Regions from separate parts of the Leisingera methylohalidivorans DSM 14336 genome, predicted to be linked through region 1. Evidence: riboswitches for the same ligand, from Rfam matches in the RefSeq annotation. Region 1 holds a riboswitch; each other region holds the start of a gene.
What was found. A riboswitch is a leader RNA that binds a small molecule or an ion and turns the genes downstream of it on or off. The one in region 1 is predicted to bind cobalamin.
Positions count from the first base shown of each region.

Region 2: it holds a riboswitch for cobalamin, as region 1 does, so the genes downstream of both, METH_RS14605 (aromatic ring-hydroxylating oxygenase subunit alpha) here and METH_RS15570 (TonB-dependent receptor plug domain-containing protein) in region 1, are expected to answer to the same signal.
Region 3: it holds a riboswitch for cobalamin, as region 1 does, so the genes downstream of both, METH_RS04110 (DUF1636 family protein) here and METH_RS15570 (TonB-dependent receptor plug domain-containing protein) in region 1, are expected to answer to the same signal.
Region 4: it holds a riboswitch for cobalamin, as region 1 does, so the genes downstream of both, METH_RS02515 (hypothetical protein) here and METH_RS15570 (TonB-dependent receptor plug domain-containing protein) in region 1, are expected to answer to the same signal.

Region 1 is NC_023135.1:3,169,693-3,173,375, forward strand. Features, by position in the region: partial or broken gene METH_RS15560 (IS3 family transposase) at 143-883, shown strand; cobalamin riboswitch at 1,924-2,132, shown strand; gene METH_RS15570 (TonB-dependent receptor plug domain-containing protein) at 2,290-3,683, shown strand, end outside.
Region 2 is NC_023135.1:2,968,239-2,971,921, forward strand. Features, by position in the region: gene METH_RS14600 (FAD-binding oxidoreductase) at 1-480, opposite strand, end outside; gene METH_RS14605 (aromatic ring-hydroxylating oxygenase subunit alpha) at 485-1,720, opposite strand; cobalamin riboswitch at 1,828-2,026, opposite strand; gene METH_RS14610 (DUF1523 family protein) at 2,266-2,910, opposite strand; gene METH_RS14615 (hypothetical protein) at 2,921-3,187, opposite strand; gene METH_RS14620 (DUF6638 family protein) at 3,190-3,683, opposite strand, start outside.
Region 3 is NC_023135.1:818,301-821,983, forward strand. Features, by position in the region: gene cobN (cobaltochelatase subunit CobN) at 1-649, opposite strand, end outside; gene cobW (cobalamin biosynthesis protein CobW) at 804-1,838, opposite strand; gene METH_RS04110 (DUF1636 family protein) at 1,841-2,251, opposite strand; cobalamin riboswitch at 2,351-2,555, opposite strand; gene cobO (cob(I)yrinic acid a,c-diamide adenosyltransferase) at 2,606-3,241, shown strand; gene glpD (glycerol-3-phosphate dehydrogenase) at 3,362-3,683, opposite strand, start outside.
Region 4 is NC_023135.1:486,649-490,331, forward strand. Features, by position in the region: gene METH_RS02505 (DNA polymerase III subunit gamma/tau) at 1-530, opposite strand, end outside; gene METH_RS02510 (protein-tyrosine phosphatase family protein) at 726-1,268, shown strand; gene METH_RS02515 (hypothetical protein) at 1,323-1,727, opposite strand; cobalamin riboswitch at 1,838-2,058, opposite strand; gene METH_RS02520 (TetR/AcrR family transcriptional regulator) at 2,078-2,668, opposite strand; gene METH_RS02525 (alpha/beta hydrolase family protein) at 2,739-3,617, shown strand; gene METH_RS02530 (SRPBCC family protein) at 3,668-3,683, opposite strand, start outside.

The DNA.
Region 1 (3,683 bases):
CGATTTACACAGCCTCAGATGCGAAAATGCATAGCCAACCGAATGAATGAAGAATGAGACGTGTGGAAGACACTTCGAGCCAATGCCGCCTGTGCCGAACATCCGCAATCCTCATAGACAGCCACTTGGTCCCAAAGGGAGTATGCCGCAGGGCCGGTCCGATGAGGAACGACTGACCGATGACATCATCGAACTGGCGGGCAAACACGGCCGCTATGGGTATCGGATGGTGACTGGCTTGCTGAACAATGCGGGCTGGCATGTGAACCACAAACGGGCCGGCCGCATTTGGCGGCGCGAAGGGCTGAAGATCCCGCAAAAGCAGAAGAAAAAGGGGCGGCTCTGGCTGAACGATGGCTCCTGGGTGCGTCTGCGGCCTGAACGCCCCGACCATGTCTGGCCGTACGACTTCGTCCAGGACCGTACCGCTGATGGCAGGCTCTGCCGGACACTGAACATTACCGGAGAATACACAAGGGAGGCGCTGATGATCCGCGTCGATCGCAAACTCAACTCAACCGATGTGCTGGATCCGCTGACTGATCTGTTCATTCTGCGCCGCCCGCCGGAATACATAAGATCGGATAACGGCCCGGAATTCATTGCTCAGAAAGTCCGGGGCTGGATCGCCGCTGCCGGCGCAAAGACTGCGTAGATCGAGCCGGGGCCACCCTGGGAGAACGGATATTGCGAAAGCTTCAATGCCCGGTTCCGCGATGAGCTTTTGAACGGGGAAATCTTCTTCAGTCTGCGCGAAGCCCAAATCTTAATCGGTCAATGGCGGGTTCACTGCAACACCGTCAGGCCGCACAGCGCATTGGGATACCGCCCGCCTGCGCCGGAAGGCATCGTCCCAGTGGACCAGAGACCGACGATGCACTAACAATCAAACCGGACCACCCGATGGGGGCACGCCACACAAGATCGCGGGCATTCTGAAGGCCATCGAAGACGGCATGCACCATGCCTTGATGAAGGCAACGATGTCAGAGCTGGAAGAAGCGAAGGCCCGGCTGCAGACGATCATCGCAGATAGCCCGGAGCCCCCTGCCTGCGGCTGCATCCCAGCCTTTCGGAGCGCTACCGCGAGATGGTCGAAGACCTCGCCCGGTCTCTGAATGCACCGGAAGTGAAGCGGGGAGTCCACGGCGTCGCTGCGGGCACTGATTTCGGAGGTCCGGATGATTCCCGACGCTGATGCGCCTGGCGGACATCAGCTTGAACTCATTGGAGAATTAGCGGGATTGTTGGCTTTGGGTCAGCCTGAATCGAAAAAGCCCCCGCGGGTTGCAGGAGCTTGGTCGGAAACGATTGTTGCGGGAGCAGGATTTGGACACTGTTTCATTCAAGCCCAATGACTTGTTGCTGCGTTGCCAGCCGCCATCCGTTGCAAGCGCTGCTTGGATATCTTCTTGTGTACACTGTGCGCAAAAGCGCCATTTTCATTCCATTCCTGTGGCCAGATCCGGCATCGATTTTCGCTGCTCCGCCGCGATAAAAAGCTGCCGCTTGTCATCAGTTCAGCAGGCAACTGGCATCATGTGGCCGGGGTGCGGGACAAAGCGTGCTTTCGCCGCGGTTGCAAACAAACAGCGCAAACTGAACCAGCTTTGACAACTTGCGCGAAAGCTGACTTTCCCATCTTAAATTAACTCCTGAACAGAACATAGACGGCTTTGCCTGTGTGGTAAGGTCTAGCCTCTCGAACTCAGCGAAAGATGGAACGGCGGCATCAACTTCACTTCGAAATACCGTTTCCCGAATTTAGGCGCCCCATTGGTGTTCAATCCACATTTTCTCATCGGGATTTTCCTAGCGCAAGCGTTTAACCTGAAGCAATTGTTTATGCTCAGTCCGCTCTGGAGCCGATCCATAACAGCCGAGATAGAGTTTTCTCCCGCTTGACAGAACAGACCCGGTTTGCCTAAGTCGGGACATTCTGGTCCGGCTGGGAAACCACCCGGGTAAAAGGGAACACGGTGAGGTGTAGCCAACAGGCGCTGAATCCGTGACTGCCCCCGCAACTGTGAGCGGAGAGCAATGCTGCGGAATGCCACTGCCCCAAGGGGCGGGAAGGCGCGGCAAAGCTTCGACCCGCGAGTCAGGAGACCTGCCAGGATGATCACCCTATCCCGGTGCGGGGCGCGCCGTAGATAACGGATTTCCGTAGTGGTGGCAGTTTTCACCGTCTGCGGAGGCAAGGCCTTCCAATGACCCAAACTCGAATACACTGCCCGCTTGGGCAGTCACTTGGCCTGTGCTTGCTGCGCAGGCCGGGAGGAATGGAATATGAGCAAGGCAAGCCTGTCCCTGGCCGCGGCCCTGACCGCCGCCGCCCCCGCACTCGCAACTGCCCAGGACGCAGAGATCACCGATCTGGGGGAAATCATCGTCTCCGGCGGCTTCACCCCGGTTGAAGCGCAGAAATACGGCCGCTCTGCCTCGGTCCTGACCAGCGAGGAGATCGAAGACCGCGGCCTCACCACCGTTCAGGATGCGCTGCGCTCGGTTCCCGGCCTGATGGTGAGCGGCTCCGGCGACAGCTTTACCCAGGTCCGCATCCGCGGCGCCGAAGCCAACCACACGCTGATCCTGATTGACGGCGTCGAGGCCTCCGGCGGCGACAGCGAATACATCCTGTCCGGGCTGGACACCGCCAATATCGAGCGCATTGAGGTGCTGCGCGGCCCGCAATCGGTGTTCTACGGCTCCAACGCCTCGGCCGGCGTGATCAACATCATCACCAGGACCGGCGGTACCGGCACAGAATACGGCGGCAGCGCTGAGGCGGGTTCGGACGGCTACCGTGCCTCGGCGCGGGTTTCGTCGCGCACCGAACGCGGCGGTGTCTCCTTCAGCCTGGCGCATGACAACGACGACGGCTACGACATCTCTGGCGACGGCGGCGAAAAGGACGGCATCCGCCGCAACACCTTGCAGCTGAAGGGCGACCAGCTGGTCAACGGCCGGCTGAAGCTTGGCTTCAACTTCCGCACCTCGGACGAGCGATATGACGGCGATAGCACCTCTTTCACCGCAACGGACTCGGCCAGCTATGTCGTGGATGATCCCACGCAATTCAGCGACCGCGATGAACAGCTGGCCCAGGTATATGCCGAGCTTGACACGTTGGGCGGCCGCCTGAAACACCGGCTGTCGCTGGAGCGCACTGACTTTGACCGATCCTTCAATGGCGGCACCCCGACCGAAACCAAGACCGAAGCAGCAAAATACCTGCTGAGCTTTGGCCTGGACGGACGGCCGGCAGATCAGGCAGACCACCTTCTGAACGCAATTCTGGAATGGGAAGAGGATTCCAGCAGCACCAACCCGGCCTTTGCGCGCGAAACCAACTCATTTGCCCTGGAGTACCGCGGCAGCTTTGCCAATGGCCTGGATCTGCAGCTTGGGGTGCGCCACGACAGCAACAGCGTTTTCGAAGACGCAACCAGCTGGACGGCGAGTGCTTCCTACATATTTGCTGGCAGCGGCGTGCGTCTGCACAGCTCGGCGGGAACTGGCGTCGTGAATCCCTCTTACTTTGAGCTGTTTGCCAACAGTACCTTTGGCTCCACCACCTATCTCGGCAACCCGGGCCTGCAACCGGAGGAAAACCGCAGCTTCGACTTTGGGGTTGAGGTGCCATTCCTGCAGGGGCGCGGACTGGTCGATGTGACCTATTT
Region 2 (3,683 bases), 200 kb from region 1:
GCAGTTGATAAAGCTGATGTCGGGCGACTGGCCGCGGTCGAACAGATACTGGGTCATCGACAGGCTCGGCGTGATGCCGGAGCCTGCGGAGATGAACAGGAACTTGCCGTTGGGGCGCTTGGGCAGGGTGAACAGCCCCGCAGGCCCCGAGGCTTTCAGCATCCTGCCGGGGCGCAGGTTGTCCAGCATCCAACGGGTGCCGATGCTGTCCGCTTGCGCCTTCACAGTCACCGAGATCGACAGCGGCCGCGACGGCGAGGAACTGATGGTGTAGGTGCGCCAGACGGTCCCGCCCGGCACCGGCAGTTCCAGCGTCAGGAACTGGCCCGGCTGGTATTTGAACCACGCGCCGGAAGGCGCGCGGAAGCTGAAGGTGGCGGTGTTCGGCGCTTCCGGCACAACCGAGACGCATTCCAGCATCTCGTCGTCCTTCCACGCCAGGGTTTCGTCCAGAGATTCGAAATTAGCCTGCAGTCCCATTGGCTTACTCCGCCGCGATCAGGTTGCGGCCGGTCAGGGCGCGGGTCAGGTGTTCAGCATACCAGTTGGAGAACTGAATGACGCCGCTTTCCTGCACTTCGGAATAGGGTCCGGGCTGGTAGGCGGGCGAGTTGATGCCGCGCTGGTTGTCCTCGACCACAATGCGGTCCTCGTCGTTGGTGGCCATCCAGACTTCAGTCAGGCGCTTGATGTCATAGTCCTGGCCCTCAACCGCGTCCTTGTGCACCAGCCACTTGGTGGTCACTTCGGTCTCGGTCGCGCTGATCGGGTTCACCCGGAAGACAAGGGAATGATCCGGCAGGAAATGGTTCCAGGTGGTTGGGTAGTGGAACTTCAGCAGCGTGCCGGCATCGGCAAAGGGCACCCGTCCCAGCGGTTTGGCGACTGCGGCCTTGCCGTCCATTGTATAGCTCTCGGCGCCTTCGTTCAGCGGCATCCGCGCCAGCCGGTGCTGGCCGCGTTCGCCCATGCGGAACTGCGCCGGGCAGCCTGCGGCTTCGATCCGGTCGAAATGCTTCTGCAGATGCGGCGGGGTTTCGCCGCCTTCAACCCCGGTGACCGAAGGATCTTCCGGGAAGGTGCGGCACAGCGACGGGTGGTTGCCGCCGCAGTGATAGCACTCGCGGTTGTTCTCCCAGACCAGCTTCCAGTTGCCGTTCTCGATGATCGAGCTTTCATAGGCGATCTTGGCATTGCCCAGATCATGCGGCTCCAGGTAGGGGCGGGCGGCCTCGGCGAACGCATCGAAATCCGGCGCCTCATCGGCCAGGCAGATATAGATCAGACCGGCCAGATCGCGGCAATGCACTGGCTTCAGCCCGTGTTTGGAGGCATCGAAATCCGGCCCCATGTCGCGTGCCCACAACAGCGAGCCGTCCAGCTCGTAGGTCCACTGGTGGTAGGGGCAGACCAGCTTGGGCGAATTGCCCTTCTTGGCCTTGCACACAACCGATCCGCGATGGCGGCAAGCATTGTGGAAGGCACGCACTTCGCCATCCGTGCCGCGCACGATGATGACGTTATAAGCCCCCACCTGATGGGTCACATAGTTGCCCGGCTTCGGCACTTCGCAGGCGGGAATGGCAAACAGCCACTCGCGGTAGAAGATCTGCCGCAAGTCCAGATCCAGAACGCCCGGATCGGTATAGAACGCCTGTTCCAGAGAGTAGTTTTTCTGCCGGGCCATCAACTTGGCCAGAATCTCGCTATCGTGAAGCATCTGCTTCTCTCCTTTGCCGCAACCCCGCGGCGGGTTGGCTGGGTGCGGGCAGGTGAAGAGAGATTGCAAGCCACACGCCTGCAACCGCCCCGCCGCCGCCCGCGGTTGACGTTTTTCAGGGCAAGGCTGGTTTCCGGACTGTCCCGGGGCCTTTAGGCGGCGGGACCTGGCACCTTCCCGAGGCACCTGCCTCAGTGGTCATTGCCATGCCTTGCCCGGGGTCACCGTTGCGGGGGCAGTGCCGGAGTTTCACCAGCTTCCCAATTCTCCGCCCCGAAGGACGGCACCTTGCTATCCGCGGTATTGCCCTAAAAATCTCCCGCCATCGGAAACAAAACCGACCCGGCGAAACCAGAATAAGACATGCAGGTTCATTACCGGCCACCAGACGAACCTGTCCAATGCCGCAAAATGCGCGCTGCATGCAAAAAGCGGCAAAGACCCCATCTGTCAGCGCTGGTTAAAGCCGTTTCCGGCGAATCTGCACAGCGCTCTCCGCCAGGCCCCGCCGCAACTGAAAAAGGCCGCGTTTCCGCGGCCCTGTCTTACTTCGACTTCCAGCTGTCCAGCCAGCGCCGGAACCGCCCCTTGCGCTCGGCGAGCGCATCGCCCGCCGCATAGAGGCTGTCCTCGACATTTTCGACCATCGGGTCGATCCGCGCCCGGCGGAAGCGGCGCCAGCGCACATAGACCGCCCAGAACAGCGCCGCCAGCAGCACCAGTACAATGATCGAGAACCAGTTGGTCGGCTTGTCCTCCGGACCTGCCACCGGGTTGATCGTCACGGCGTTGGGAAAAATTGACAAGAACTCGTTGCGCCAGCCGTAGTGCATCACCGCCACCCATTCCGGGTTTGCCTTGGTCGAGATGCTGTCATTGGCATCGGTATACAGGTTCGCGGTGTCGAACTTGAAATAGGGCGGCCAGTTCCAGCCGGTATCCTCATTTCGGTAGACCATGTTGCGGCCGCTGGGGCGCACGGCCTGGATGAACTGCACATCGCGGTTGATCAGCTCGGCAGACTGGTCGTCCGGCTTGGACCAGAAGATTTTGGTCCAGTCGTTCAGCTCCTGCCGCTCCTCATAGGTGTTGACGATACGCACCACATCGTACTGCGGCAGCGTGTAATGCAGAAAGGCGCCGAACAGCACCCAGATGGTGATCAGAAAAGCCCATTTGATGAAACGCATCTGCTGCACCTCACATGAAGTTAATGACATAGACCAGAAGCGCGATTGCCCCCAGCGGAATGATATAAACCAGCAGGATCAGCTTGCGCCGGAACGAGCGGTCATATTGTTTCAGCCCCCGCTGGATGAAGGTGCTGCGGTCGCCGGTCAACCCCTTCTCTTTCCAGCGGCGCTTGAGCTTCGCCCGCCGCACCTCGCGCGAGTAAAGCGAGACCGCGCCGTAAGCCACGGTCAGCCCCACCAGCAGGATCAGGATCAGGCGGATAAAACCGAACATCTTTATCGCCCCCTCACCCGGTTCACCGCGCCCCAGGGGCCGACCCGCTCGACACCCCCCTTGCGCCGCACACGCGGCAGCGCTGGTGTGCGGCCCTCCATATCCGGCTCATGCCCGAACAGTGCGGCGCGCGCGCCGGCCTTGTCCACCGCGTACTCCCGCGCCAGGAACTCCGCCGCATAGGCCTTTTTCGTCTCCGGCCAGCCCCGGTACTGGCGGTAGAACGCCTCCTTGTGGCAGATGAACATCTGGCGGAAGTCATGCGGGCACAGCTCCGCCAGCAGCATATTCACCAAGTCCCGCTGGACAGTGTCCGACGCCCGCAGGGAATAGAAATAGGCCGGATGGTCCGAGCGGATTTTCGGCCATTTGCCGCCGCCCTCGGCCCAGCGCACCAGCGCCGCAAGCCCTTCAAACTCCACCGGCAGTTCCTCGGCATGCCGCGCCGCCATCCGCCGCAGGTCGGACCGCGACAGGCCGGACAGATCCCGGCCCT
Region 3 (3,683 bases), 1.8 Mb from region 1:
CATCGGCCGGGGCGGTGTCAGCGGCGGTGAGGTAGGAGCGGTAAAAGCTGACCAGCACCAGCGGTTTGTTCTGCGCCGGGAGGTCGGACAGCACGCCCCTTTCCGGATCGTAGAAGCCATGCTCGGGCATCGTCTTGAGGCCGAGGACAGGGCCGGCATAAAGGCCGGCCGCGAGGGCCAGCTGGGCCAGGGCAGCCTGTGCTGCCACCGCGCCGCCGGCATCGCAAAGCGCCTGCAGGCGGCGCAGGGTGGAGACGGGCAGGGTGGAAAGCTCATCCAGGCGGGCGTCCTCGCGCCCGTCGGCGGGCAGGATCGCCAGCGCAATGCCCTTGCGCCGGGCCAGATCCTGCAGGGTGGCGAGGCCGTAGGACCAGTAGCTTTCGCCGCCGATCAGGCGGACGAGGACGCCCTTGGCGCCCTCCAGTGTCTGTTCCGCGTAGACGTCGACCGACAGCGGGTGCTTGAGCGCCACCAGATTGGCGACGCGCAGGGAGGGCAGCTTGCCTTCCGCGCGGTGCCAGCCCGCCGCAAAAGCGCCGAGGTCGCTGTCGGAGAAGGACAGCACCACAAGGTCCGCGGGCGTCTGCCCGAGGTCTTGCGGGGTATCGGTCTCGTCAAGGCCGTGGCTTTCGCGGAAGACGACGTGCATGGGTCAGGCCTTTCGCGATGGGCGCCGTGACGCGCGGAAGACAGCCCCCGGCTGCGGGTGGGGGGACAGCCCCCGCCCGGGGGGGCGGCCGGGGGCTGTCCGGCCCAAGGGCCGGTCAAGACAGCAGCTATCATCGCCCCAAGCCAGCATCAGCTTACGCCCCCAGCTCGGCGCGGATCGCCTGTTCGTCGATGTTGTCGTGCTCGGCGATGACCACCAGGGCGGTTTTGCGCGGCTGCGCGCCCCAGGGCTGGTCGTACTGGGCGCGCAGACGCTCGCCCACGGCCTGAACCAGCATCCGCATCGGCTTTCCTTCCACCGCGACATAGCCTTTGACGCGCAGGATGTTGCGCTCGCGGGCGAGTTTCACGATCGCATTCTGCAGCGCTTCCGGGTCGGATACTTCGCCCATTTCGACAACGATGCTTTCAAAATCGTCATGCTCGTGGTCGTGGTGGCCGTCATGGTGGCTGGGGCGGGCGTCGAGATCGTCCTCGGCAGCGGCGCCCAGGCCCAGGATGATGCGCGGGTCGATGACGCCTTCGCTCATCGGCAGGATCGGCAATTTGCGGGGCGCCTCGGCCTCGATCACCGCGCGGGCCTTCTCGACGCCTGCGTCGCCGGCCAGGTCAGCCTTGGACAGCAGAACGATGTCGGCGCAGGAGATCTGGTCCTCGAACACCTCGCTGAGCGGGGTTTCATGGTCGATGCTGTCATCCGCCTCGCGCTGGGCCTGCACGGCGTCCAGATCGGGGGCGAACTGGCCTTTGGCCACCGCCTCGGCATCGGCCAGCGCGATTACGCCGTCGACGGTGATGCGGGAGCGGATCGCGGGCCAGTCAAACGCCTTCAGCAGCGGTTTCGGCAGCGCCAGGCCGGAGGTCTCGATAACGATGTGGTCGGGCTGCTCGGGCAAGGCCATCAGCTGCTCTATGGTGGGGATGAAGTCATCGGCCACGGTGCAGCAGATGCAGCCGTTGGCCAGCTCCATGATATTCTCCGCCGGGCAGTTTTCATCGGCGCAGGATTTCAGGATGTCGCCGTCCACACCGGCGGTGCCGAACTCGTTGACCACCACCGCCAGGCGTTTTCCTTGCGGGTTCTGCATCAGGTGGCGGATCAGCGTGGTTTTACCTGCGCCCAGAAAACCGGTGATGACGGTGACGGGGATCTTGTTGAGATCGCTCATGATTACTCCTCGGAGAAGAACTTGGCCGGCGGGATGCGGGCAACGGATTGCTTGCGGAAGGTCTGCGGGCGCTGGCGCCAGGGCACGAGACCATCGGCGGTGCCGGCATAGGCCGCGGCCCCTTCCAGGATTTCTGGGACATGCTGGTCCGGGTCGAGGTCGCCGTAGACATAGGTCCAGCGCTCGGCGCCGCCGATCAGGGCAACGGCGCAGCCGCGCTTGCAGGAGGACAGGCATTCGACACCGCGCAAGGCGACGCCTTCGGGCATTCCGGCCTCTTCCAGCGCGGCGTGCAGGATGGCGCCGGGGCGGGCGGCCTCCGGATCGGCGCCGTCGCGGCGGCAGGTAAGGCAAACGGTCAGCGTGACCGGTCCCGGGGTGCTGGCGGGGGTGCCCGCCTTGTCTTCTGCCATTGGCGCGTCTCCTGTCGCGTCAGGCAAGCAGGGACATGGCCAGAAGGGGGGCGGTGCGTGCCTGCCCCTCAACCGGTCGCGGAACACCCCGCCCGCCCGTTGAACTCTCCTTCGCTGGCAGGTCTCCCGGCTTGCGGATGCCAAGGCGCGGGGCCTTGCCGGCCATCCTGCCTTCCCGGGGATCACCCAGTGGCATGGCGGCCTCATCCGGTCACGGTCGCGGGGGCGGCTGTGCTTCGGCCCGTATGGCCTTCACATTCCCTCTTCGCCTGCTTTCGCAGGAACCAGCGAAACCCCCTTGCGCTATCGTGCCCTTCTTTGTCAAGACATGGGTCAAACAGCTGGAGAGCCCCCATGAGCGAAAAGTCTGAAACCGGCATCTCAGAGGAAGAAGCCGCCCGTCACGCCTCCAAGATGGCCAAGAAGAAGGCCGCGCGCGACCGGATGATGAAGACCAAGGAGGGCGAGAAGGGCCTGATCATCGTCCACACCGGGCCGGGCAAGGGCAAGTCGTCCTCCGGGTTCGGAATGATCATGCGCTGCATTGCGCATGGGATGCCGTCGGCGGTGGTGCAGTTCATCAAGGGCGCCTGGCAGACCGGCGAACGCACCCTGATCGAGGAAAACTTCAGCGATCTGTGCCAGTTCTATGCGATGGGCGAGGGGTTTACCTGGGAGACCCAGGACAAGGCCCGCGACATTGCCGCCGCCCAGAAAGGCTGGGAAAAGGCCAAGGAGATGATTCTGGACGAGCGCAACACCATGGTGCTGCTGGACGAGATCAACATCGCGCTGCGCTATGAGTATCTGGATCTGGAGGAGGTGCTGGAGTTCCTGGTGGAGCAGAAGCCGCCGATGACCCATGTGGTTCTGACCGGCCGCAACGCCAAGGAGGAGCTGATCGAGATTGCCGATCTGGTAACCGAGATGGGCCAGATCAAGCATCCGTTCCGCGCCGGTGTGAAGGCGCAGAGGGGCGTGGAGTTTTAAGACGTTCGGCCCGGCCGGGAGGCCGGGCCGAACCCGGCCTTCCCGTCAAGCCGAAGGTTTGCGTCCGGCAAAACGGGAGGGCGCTTCGCACCCGCCCAGGCTCGGGCGCTGCCCTAAGCGTTATGCCGCGAGCTGTGCGGCTTTTCCCTGAATATAGGCATCCACCTCTGCGCGCTGGGCGTCATCCAGCCGCAGCCCCAGCTTGGTGCGCCGCCACAGATAGTCGTCGCCTGCGCGCACCCATTCGCGGGCAATTGCCCAGTCCAGCTCCCGCGCGGTGACGGTGGCGCCGAAGTCCTGACCCAGATCCTCGGCAGTTTTGGCGTCGCCAAGAATGTTCCATGCCTCGGTCCCGTAAGCGCGGATCAGCCGTCCCGCCCAATAGGGCGGCAGGAAGGGGTATTCCGCCGCCAGTTTCGACGTCAGTTTCTCCACGTCCGCC
Region 4 (3,683 bases), 1.5 Mb from region 1:
TCGGTTGTGGCGAAGATGAATTTCACATGCGCAGGCGGTTCCTCCAGCGTCTTCAACAGCGCGTTGAAGGCGCTGGTCGACAGCATGTGGACTTCGTCGATGATGTAGATTTTGTAGCGGGCCGAAGCGGCGCGGTACTGCACCGAGTCGATGATCTCGCGGATGTCGTTCACACCGGTGCGCGAGGCGGCATCCATCTCCATCACGTCGACATGGCGGCCTTCCATGATCGCGGTGCAATGCTCGCATTGGCCGCAGGGATCGGTGGTCGGGCCGCCCTGGCCGTCGGCGCCGATGCAGTTCATGCCCTTGGCGATGATCCGCGCGGTGGTGGTCTTACCGGTGCCGCGGATGCCGGTCATGATGAAGGCCTGGGCAATCCGGTCAGCGGCAAAGGCGTTTTTCAGCGTCCGCACCATGGCGTCCTGGCCCACCAGATCGGCAAATGTTTCGGGCCGGTACTTGCGGGCCAGAACCTGGTATTGGGAGTGGCCGGATGCGCCGGGGGTGCCGCTGGGGGTATCGTTCATGATGTCTCGTGCCGGATTCGGGATGCGGGGCGTCCGCGTTCCGCGCAGGGTATTGAAGCGCAGCCCGTTCGTCCACCGCCGATGGGGCTGTCCCGGGACAGCAAAAGCGCTTTGGGATTGCCCGCTTAGCCGCTAGGCTGCGGACGCATAGGACTGCGGGGGGAAATGCAGGAACGCAACGGCTAAGGAGGCGGTATGCGATCTGAAGACATCCCGGGACCTGGGGCGCAGGACGGCGCGGCGCCGGCAGGCCTGACCATCCACGCGCTGTCAGCAGGCGGCGGTATTCTGGCGCTATGCCCGCTGCCCGGCGGCGGCGGCGATTACCGCAATGACCTGATTCAGATCTATCAGTGGAAACCGGGGCTGGTCATCTCGATGACCACGGAGGTCGAGCACGCAGCCGCAGGCGTGCCGCGGCTGGGGATTGATCTTCAAAGCATGGCTTGCCGCTGGCTGCATTTGCCAGTGCCGGATTTTCAGGCGCCGCCGCCGGGCGTGGCAGCGAAATGGCCGGCCGCCAGCGCCTCCGCACGGCAGGCTTTGGCGGGCGGCGGCCGGGTGCTGGTGCATTGCCGGGGCGGCTGCGGGCGGTCCGGTATGGCGGTGCTGCGGCTGATGATCGAAGGCGGCGAGGATCCGGCGCAGGCGCTGGCCCGGCTGCGGGCGGTGCGGCCCTGCGCGGTGGAAACGGATGAGCAGCTGCACTGGGCCTGCGCGGGGCAGGCGGCAGGTTAGACCGCATAGGCTTCCGCCCGCCCGGGGTCCGGCACTGCCCTCAAAGCTCAGGTTTCACAGCGCCAGCATCTGTTCCGCCTGCCGCGCCGCAGCGGTTTTCGGCAGCGCCTCCATCAGCGCGCAGGGGCGGGTGTCCAGTTTGGAGGCGGCAAAGCCGGTGCCGTCACGGCTGAGGATGGCATCGGCGAAGCGGTCCAGCCCCTCGCGCGGCGCCTCTTCCCCGACGCCGCAATACAGCCGGATCCGGTCATGGCTGGCAGCAAACTGCGCCGGGCAGTTGCGCGGGCAGCCGTCCAGCGCGGTGGTGCCGGTGATCTCGAAATCCTCCTGGGTCAGCGGTTTGGCCTTGGTCATCGCCTCGGCCAGCTTGGCGATCATCCGCTCCGCTGCGGGGCAGGGCCGCCCCAAATACTTGCAATCTGTTGCCGCATAGAAATGCGTCTGGTCCGTCCACATCATATCTGCGCCCTCCGCGCGTGGCACGGGGGTCATGGGGACAAGAGTTCGGATGAAAGACGGATCACAGCCGCCGCAGCCATCAGACCCTGTCCGGACACCCCGCCCGGGTTCGAGTTACACGTCTGATGGCAGGTCTCCTGACTTGCGGGTCGTCGCTCTCCCGATCCTTCCCGGCCTCTTGTCGGGCCAGTGGCTCTATCGGGGTCGCTCGCCGCTTACAGTTGCGGGGGCAGCCGCGGAATTGGCCTGTTTATGCGCAGGCCGCACCGTGTTCCCTTTTCATCCCGGACACAAGATTCTGTGGCACGGGAACCATCGCCACAAGCGGTAGCGGTTTCTTCCGCGAGTCGTCAATCGTTTTTCTGCAGCTGCAAATACAGCCCCCGGATCACATCCGACTGCCGCCGCACCCGGGCCAGCTGCCAGCCGCCCTGCAGCAGGATATAGAAGTTCTCGGCCGCCGCGCGGGCCTCGGGTTCGGGCAGGCCGAGGCGGCGGGCGTGGCGGGCGGTCTCGGCTATCCAGCCCTCGAACAGATGCGCGGCATGCTGGTGGAACGCCTCGTTCTCCGGCCCTTCGAACAGGGTGGCAGAGACCGGGCAGCCGCTCCATTTGCCTTGCTGGTCAAACAGCTTGGCCAGTTTGTAGCAGACCGTCTTGGCCCCCTCCCGGAAGGTTGGCGCCGGCGTGAAAGACGCCTCTATCAGCAGCAGCATCTGCCCTGACGCCCAATCCGCTGCGGCCAGGGCAAGGTCGGATTTGCCATTGGGAAAATGGTGGTAGAGCGAACCCTTGGGCGCTCCGGCCGCTGCCAGCAGTTCCGCCAGCCCGGTGCCGCTGTAGCCCTTGTTGCGGAACAGGCCCGCAGCCGCCCGCAGCAGCCGTTCGCGGGTGGGGGCAGGGGCGTCCGGGGCGGCAGAGGGTGTCGTCACGTCAGTCATACCGGCAGGTTGACAGCATTGGACCGATTGGTCCAGTGATGGAATAGACCAATCGGTCTAGGAGGGTGCCATGCTGGACAGCCATGCAGAACACACCGCGGATATCCGGGTGGAGGAGCTGCGCATTGCCGCAGGCGATGCGATGCTGGCCGGGCGGCTGTACCACCCGGCGGGGCGGGCGCGGGCCGCGGTGGTGCTGAATGGCGCAACCGGGGTGCCGCAGCGCTTTTACCGGCATTTCGCGCGCTGGCTGGCAGCCGGGCAGCAGGTGGCCTGCCTGACCTATGACTACCGGGATTTCGGAGACTCGGCGCGGGGCCATCCGCGCCATTCCGGCGCGACAATGGCCCAATGGGCGCTGGAAGATCAGCCAGCTGCCCGGGCCGAACTGCAACGGCACTATGCGGGCGTGCCGTTGTGGGTGATCGGCCATTCTCTGGGGGCGATGCTGATGCCCCTGCAGGATGGCCTGAAGGACGTCGCCCGCATGATCGTGGTTGCGGGCGGCTTGGTGCATCACCACGATCATCCCTGGCCCTACCGCGCGCTGGCGCTGGCTTTCTGGTTCGGCCATGTGCCGCCATTGGTCCGTGCCTTGGGCTATCTGCCCGGGCGTGCGGTGGGGTTCGGGGCCGATTTGCCCGCCGGGGTTTACTGGCAGTGGCGGCGCTGGTGCACCACGCCGGGCAGCTACCTGCCGGAAACCGGCGCGGCCTTGCCGCTGCCCGGATGGGCAAGCACCGGCGTGCCGGTGGATCTGTTTGCGATGGCGGATGATGACGTTGTGCCGCCGGCGGCCGTTTGGCGCCTGGGGGGCGTCTTTGGCAATGTGCTGCAACGCCGGACGGTGCTGTTGCCGCAGGAGATGGGTGTGAAGAGGATCGGCCATCTGGGCGCCTTTGCCCGCGACAATGCCGCCCTGTGGCCGCGGCTGCTGCCGCCGCAATAGCGCGCGCTCCGCATAACGGCGGGGGCAAGCAATAGGGTCAGGCGATAGGCTCAGGCGGTGCGGTTC